Regions from separate parts of the Streptomyces sp. R-74717 genome, predicted to be linked through region 2. Evidence: riboswitches for the same ligand, from Rfam matches in the RefSeq annotation. Region 2 holds a riboswitch; the other holds the start of a gene.
The links. Region 2 has a riboswitch for cyclic di-AMP ahead of NRF20_RS18330 (NlpC/P60 family protein). Riboswitches for the same ligand answer to the same signal wherever they lie in the genome.
Positions count from the first base shown of each region.

Region 1 (3,526 bases), 680 kb from region 2:
CCACAGGTGTGGAAGCGGCTGAAGCGGCGCGGCAGACATGCCGAGGGTGACACCCGCTCCCGGCGGTTCGTCCGCATGCTGCCCGCTCTGATGATCCTCGGCGGGCTGGTGTTCGATCTCCTCACCCCGCCGATTTTCACCGCCATTCCGCTGTTCGTTGCCGCGCCGCTGATCGCCGCGCCGTTCTTCTCGCTGTCCAGCACCATCTGTATCGGCATTGCCTCGATGGTGGCCGTCACCGTGCTGCGGTTGTCCGGCAACTCTTTGCCGTTGGTCGTGCCGTTGATCGAGTTGCTCACCCTGGCCACCGTCTCGGCCCTCGCGGTCGTGATCAACACGGTCGTACGGCGCGGCAATGAACAGCTGGCCTCCGCGCGGGTCATCGCGGAGACCGCCATGCGGGCGGTGCTGCCGAAGCCGTCCGACCGGATCGGCGGGCTGCATGTGGCGGCGCGGTACGAGGCGGCGCAGGCGGACGAGTTCGTCGGCGGCGACCTGTTCGCCGTGGCGGACACCCCGCAGGGGGTGCGGCTGGTGGTCGGGGACGTGCGGGGGAAGGGGCTCGACGCCGTGGAGTCGGTGGCGGTTGCCATCGGGGCGTTCCGGGAGGCGGCCGAACAGGAGCGTTCGCTGGAGGGCGTGGCGCAGCGGCTGGAGCGGGCGCTGGCGCGGGAGGGGGCGCGGGGCGGGCTGGACGCGGTCGAGGGCTTCATCACTGCCGTACTGGCCGAGATCCCGTCCGGGGTGTCCCGGGTGCGGATCGTCAACCGCGGTCACCCCGAGCCGATCCTGCTGCACCCGGACGGGGCGGTGGAGGTGCTGGGGCCCACGGTGCCCGCGCTGCCGCTCGGGATGGACCTGGGGGTGTGGCCGGACCGGGCGGACGAGTGGGATCTGCCGGCGGGGACGACCCTGCTCCTCTACACCGACGGCCTCTCCGAGGCGCGGAACGCCGATGGGGTCTTCTACGACCCGGCGGCCCGGCTGCGCGGGCGGATCTTTCCGGGGCCCGAGGAGCTGCTGTCCGCGCTGACCGATGACGTGCGGCTGCACACGGGCGGCGAGACGACCGACGACATGGCGCTGCTCGCGGTCGTACGTCCCGCGGAGGGGCAGCCGGACCGGCGCAGGACCGTGAAGATCGTGGGCCTGGAAACGATGTGACGGGTGGGGCGGGCGCTTCGTGTGGATCGGGCGCTTCGTGCGGGCCGGGTGCTTCGTGCGGGCCGGGTGTTTCGCGCGTCCCGGGGCGCGGCCTTGGGTGCGGGATGCCACCGTACGTAACCGAAAGGCGTCGCTCCGCATAACATTTGACGCAACGTCAGAAACCGGGTAATGGCTGAGGGTCGATCAACTCGTCCGGTTCCACCCGATTGTGTCCCGTAAAGTCCAGGCCAAAGACCTGAACGATCAGTGGGAACAGCTTGGAATCAGACCCGTGTGTCTATTAACGTTCGATAACGCAGCGCGGTCGTCCCAGCCGTCGTCAGTGGCGGCACCGTGCGCGAGCGCCGAATTCCGCAAGGGAACCGGGGAACCACCTACATGGGGTGAATCGGGCACCTGTGTCTCGTGAGAGGCAGAGGCGCCCGTAGGAGACCTTCCTGCTCCGAACCCGTCAGCTAACCCGGTAGGCGAGAAGGAAGGAAAGGAGTGCGCCCCCGTGGCGTCCAACAAGCCTGCCCCCGAGGCCCCCTCTCGGTTCAACCCCGAGTTCAGTTCCGACTTCGGCGCCGACTTCGGATCCGATTTCGGCTCCGACTACGGAACCGCCGGGACGGGAACGGTGTTCGGCGCCGAGACGGGCGGTGGCTTCGCCGGTGAGTTCGGCAGCGAATTCCGCGCCGACGGCAACGGTGAGCCCGACAGAAGCTGGGACGAGTGGAACCCCACCGAGGAGTCCGTCCGCCCCGTTCGCGGCAGGCACCGCGTCGCCAAGCAGCGCAACGGACTTGCCCGTAGCTCCACGGTACTCGGGGTCGGTGTCATCGCGGCAGTCGGCGCGGGCGGCATGGCCACCGCGCAGAGCAAGCCGCCGGTCTCCATCTCCCTTCCCGACTCCATCTCGGACAACCTCCCCGACGCCAAGTCCCTTCCCGGCGTGGGCTCCCTGCTCTCCGGCGAGTCCGAGGCCGACAAGGCCGAGGCCGCCGCCGCTGCCGCCCCGCTCACCACCGCCGGCCTCACCGCCGCCGAGGCCGAGCAGGGCACGATGGACGCGGGCGAGGCACTCCGCGCCCGCATCCTCCAGCAGGCCGAGCAGCAGCAGGACGCCGCCGACGCCGAGGCCAAGGCGGCGCAGGAGAAGGCGGCCGCGGAGAAGGCCGCCGCCGAGGCCAGGAAGCAGCAGGACGCGGCCGAGGCCAAGGCCGCCGCCGAGAAGAAGAAGGCGGAGGAGGAAGCCAAGGCGAAGGCTGAGGCCCTGCGGCTCGCCAAGCTCGCCGCCAGCTACGCCATCCCGACCTCCTCGTACACGATCACCTCGACCTTCGGCCAGGCCGGCCCGATGTGGTCCTCCGGCCACCACACCGGCCTCGACTTCGCAGCGCAGGCCGGCACCCCGATCAAGGCCGTACACGGCGGCACCATCAAGTCGGCAGGCTATTCCGGTTCGTACGGCTACCGCACGGTGCTGGAGCTCGACGACGGTACGGAGCTGTGGTTCTGCCACCAGTCCTCGATCGGCGTCAGTGTCGGCCAGAAGGTCACCACCGGTGAGACCATCGGCCGGGTCGGCGCAACCGGCAATGTCACGGGCGCGCACCTCCACCTGGAGGTCCACACCCCCGACGGTACGGGCATCGACCCGATGGCCTGGCTGCGCGGCAAGGGCCTCAACCCCTGATCCGCCGGCCGTCTCCCGGCCTGTGATCCGATCCGGTTCACAGGCCGTTGAACCCCGGCAGTCCTGGCGCTCACCCCCCGACGTCAGGGCTGCCGGTCTGCCGGAACAGCGGACTCCCGACGCCAGGGCTGCCGGAATAGCGGACCCGCCGGAGTCCGTTGTTCCGTATATGACTTCTCTTCGTGAGCTGGGCCCTTCCGACCTCCAGGTCTTCCCGCTCGCCCTCGGCGGCAACGTCTTCGGCTGGACCGCCGACGAGGCGCAGTCCTTTGCCGTGCTGGACGCCTACGTCGCGGCGGGCGGCAACTTCATCGACACCGCCGACGCCTACTCCGCCTGGATCCCGGGCAACGAGGGCGGCGAGTCGGAGACCGTCATCGGTAAGTGGCTCGCGGCACGCTCCAACCGTTCCGACATCGTCGTCGCCACCAAGGTCGGCGCCCACCCCTCGTACAAGGGGCTCTCCGCCGCGAACATCAAGGCCGCGGCCGAGGAGTCGCTGCGCCGGCTCGGCACCGACCACATCGATCTGTACTACACGCACTTCGACGACGAGACCGTCCCGGTCGAGGAGATCATCACCGCCCTCGACCAGCTGGTGAAGGAGGGCAAGGTCCGGGAGATCGGCGCCTCCAACATCAGCCCCGAGCGGCTCCAGGCGTCCCTGGACTTCTCGGAGCG
Region 1 covers NZ_CP102361.1:4,758,125-4,761,650, reverse strand. Annotated here, with positions in the region: gene NRF20_RS21715 (PP2C family protein-serine/threonine phosphatase) at 76-1,164, shown strand; cyclic di-AMP (ydaO/yuaA leader) riboswitch at 1,500-1,652, shown strand; gene NRF20_RS21710 (M23 family metallopeptidase) at 1,664-2,845, shown strand; gene NRF20_RS21705 (aldo/keto reductase) at 3,015-3,526, shown strand, end outside.
Region 1: linked by a shared signal. The riboswitch ahead of NRF20_RS21710 (M23 family metallopeptidase) and the one ahead of NRF20_RS18330 (NlpC/P60 family protein) in region 2 are both predicted to bind cyclic di-AMP.

Region 2 (3,526 bases):
GATGACCGCGTTGGCAGCGGACAGGATCGTCTGCGTGGAGCGGTAGTTCTGCTCCAGGAGGATCGTGGTCGCGTTCGGGTAGTCCTCCTCGAACTGGAGGATGTTGCGAATGGTCGCGCCGCGGAAGGCGTAGATCGACTGGTCCGCGTCACCGACGACGCACAGCTCGGCGGGGGCGTCGCCCTCGCCGGCCGGGCCGACCAGTTCGCGCACGAGGGTGTACTGGGCGTGGTTGGTGTCCTGGTACTCGTCGACCAGGACGTGCCGGAAGCGGCGGCGGTAGTGCTCGGCGACGTCGGGGAAGGCCTGGAGCAGATGGACCGTCGTCATGATGATGTCGTCGAAGTCCAGCGCGTTGGCCTCGCGCAGCCGGGACTGGTACATCGCGTAGGCCTGGGCGAGGGTCTTCTCGAAGCCGTCCGCAGCCTGGCCTGCGAAGGTCTCCTCGTCGATCAGCTCGTTCTTCAGGTTGGAGACCTTGGCCGTGAACGCCTTCGGCGGGAAGCGCTTCGGGTCGAGGTCGAGATCGCGGCAGACCAGGGCCATCAGTCGCTTGGAGTCGGCGGCGTCGTAGATCGAGAACGACGAGGTGAAGCCGAGCTTCTTCGACTCGCGGCGCAGGATGCGTACGCACGCGCTGTGGAACGTCATGACCCACATGGCGTTGGCGCGCGGTCCGACGAGTTGCTCGACGCGCTCCTTCATCTCGCCCGCGGCCTTGTTGGTGAAGGTGATCGCCAGGATCTGGCCGGGGTGCACCCCGCGCTCGGCGAGGAGGTGGGCGATCCGGTGGGTCAGCACCCGGGTCTTCCCGGAGCCCGCCCCGGCGACAATGAGCAACGGGGAGCCCGCGTGGACCACGGCGGCGCGCTGCTCGGTGTTCAGCCCGTCGAGGAGCGCCGCGGAGTCGATGACGGGGCGGTGCGCGCCGTCGCGGTAGTACGCGTCCCTGGGCGGCGGGGGCCCGTCGAATACGCCCGCGAAGAGGTCCTCCGGCACCGCTTCGGGTGCGGAGTCCTCGGGGGGCGGCGGGGGCTCTTCCTCCGAGTGCTGGAGGCCGGCCAGGAAGCTGTCGTCAAAGAGGCTGCTCATCGCTTGTCGAGTCTAGGCCGCCGCAACGACACACGACGGCCGCATGGCGAACCGCACCCGACGGCCGGGCACACAAAGGCAGCAGCCACCCACTCCGTGTAAGGGAATTCGGGCCCTCGCCGGCCCTTGCCGCCCCACTTCATCAAGGTCACGAAAACGTATCGGGCATATCGAACATCGGCCTTCACAGCAGCACCACGGGTTGGCTAGCGTGCTCGACCGGGCGGCCCGTACCCCCTGAGGCGAACCACGCCGAGCGGGCGCCCGCGCCGAATCCGGCCTGCCCTCGTGGGAGTTCGGAGCCGGGGACCCACACGCAGCACCGGGGTGAATCGGTCCTTATCCCCCACTCGGACCGTAGGGCAGCCTTCCGTTCCGCCCGAACCCGACAGCTAACCCGGTAGGCGGTCCACGGAAGGAGATGCCGGCCTTGGCGTCGCATCGCAAACCGCGCACCCGGGTGCGCACCACCACACCGGCCGTAGGGCTCACCACGGCGGCACTGGCGTCCGTGACCCTGCTCTCCACACAGAGCGCCACGGCCGCCCCCGCCCCGAAGCCCAGCATCGAGAACGTCCAGAAGAAGGTCGACGACCTCTACCGGCAGGCGGGCACCGCGACCCAGCAGTACAACCGGGCGAAGGAAGCCTCCGCCACCCAGCGCGCCAAGGCCGACGCCCTGCTGGAGGACGTGGCCGAGCGCGCCGACAAGCTCAACGAAGCCCGCAGGACGCTCGGCGCCTACGCGGCCGCGCAGTACCGCACCGGCTCCATCGCGCCGAGCACCACCTTCTTCCTGGCCGACGACCCGCAGTCGTACTTCGACCAGAGCCAGCTGATGAGCCGGATGACCGGTCAGCAGCAGAAGGCAGTCACGGACTTCCGTACGCAGCAGGCCAAGGCGTCGAAGAAGCGTGCCGAAGCAGTGCAGAGCCTGGAGACGCTGACCTCGACACAGAGCACGCTGCGCACCAGCAAGCAGAACGTCCGGAAGAAGCTGGGCGAGGCGCGCGCGATGCTGTCGAAACTGACCGCCGAGGAGAAGGCGCGGCTCGCGGCGCTGGAGCGCGAGAAGGAGGCGGAGGCCAAGCGCAAGGCGCAGGAGCTGGCGCGGCAGCAGGCCGCCGCCAAGGCGGAGGCGGACCGCAAGGCCGCGGAAGCGGCGAAGGAGGCGGAATCCGGCAGCGGTACGGGCACGGGCACCGGAACCGGCTCGGACAGCAGCGCCACCACCAAGGCGGAGAAGGCCCTCGCCTTCGCCACGGCCCAGATCGGCAAGCCGTACGTATGGGGCGCGACGGGCCCGTCCTCGTACGACTGCTCCGGACTCACCCAGGCCGCCTGGAAGGCCGCGGGTGTCGACATCCCGCGCACCACCTGGGACCAGGTGAAGACAGGCACCCGGATCGCGACGGCCGATCTGCAGCCGGGCGACCTCGTCTTCTTCTACGACGACATCAGCCACGTCGGCATCTACAAGGGCGACGGAATGATGATCCACGCGCCGAAGCCGGGGGCGAACGTGCGCGAGGAGTCGATCTACTACATGCCGATCTACGGCAGCGTGCGGCCGTCGTAGCGGCTCACGCCCTTATGCCTTCAGCTGCCGGACGGGCTTGAATTCCACGCCCGTCCGGCAGCGTGGGCGGCACGGACCGGCTCAGGTCCAGAGCGTGGCGATGAAGATGTTGGCGAGCGTCAGCCCGCCCACCGCCGCGAAGGCGCCCTTGTCGACCTTCTCCTCGTCCCGCTTGACGTAGACGAGCGCGAGGATCACGACCAGGAGCAGCAACTTGACCCCGATCTTGATGTTGTTCACGTGGTGGCCGTCGGCCTCGTTGAGCCCGACCAGCGCGACACCGGTGACCAGCATCGTCAGAGCGCCGTGCAGCATCGCCGGGACGAATCGGGCCGTGCCCGCGCCCATCGCCTTCATCTGGGTCAGGAAACCGCCCAGCAGAGAGGCGATACCGATGATGTGCAGGGCGACGAAGACATTGATGAGTACGTCCATGGTCCGCAGCCTAGCCCCGGCCATATCACCACTCCGCAGGCAGGTGCGACTTCCTGTTCACTCGCGCCTGCACCAATTGCCTGGCTCTGGTGCAATTTTCCGAGCAATCGACGACAGCGCCGCGCCAAATTCGGGCAATAGGCGTCATTACGACTCTTCCCCACGCCCCGGGTTTAGCGTCCCTACCCAGGTGACCGGCTTCACCGCCGCTCCGCACCCGGACGGCGAACCGGTCACCCCGCCGAGAGATCCGGCGGCGGGCCGCTCCCCCTGTTGGCGACCCGCCGCCGGACCTCGGGCGGGCCCGCCGGTAGTCCCCGACGGGCAGTCGCCAGGAAGGACGCACGCCCCCGTGGCAGCGCACCGGAAACCCAAGCAGCGCCCGTACACCGGCTCTGCTGCCCGCACCGCAGCCACCCT
Region 2 covers NZ_CP102361.1:4,075,307-4,078,832, forward strand. Annotated here, with positions in the region: gene pcrA (DNA helicase PcrA) at 1-1,092, opposite strand, end outside; cyclic di-AMP (ydaO/yuaA leader) riboswitch at 1,350-1,515, shown strand; gene NRF20_RS18330 (NlpC/P60 family protein) at 1,514-2,671, shown strand; gene NRF20_RS18335 (hypothetical protein) at 2,753-3,106, opposite strand; gene NRF20_RS18340 (NlpC/P60 family protein) at 3,459-3,526, shown strand, end outside.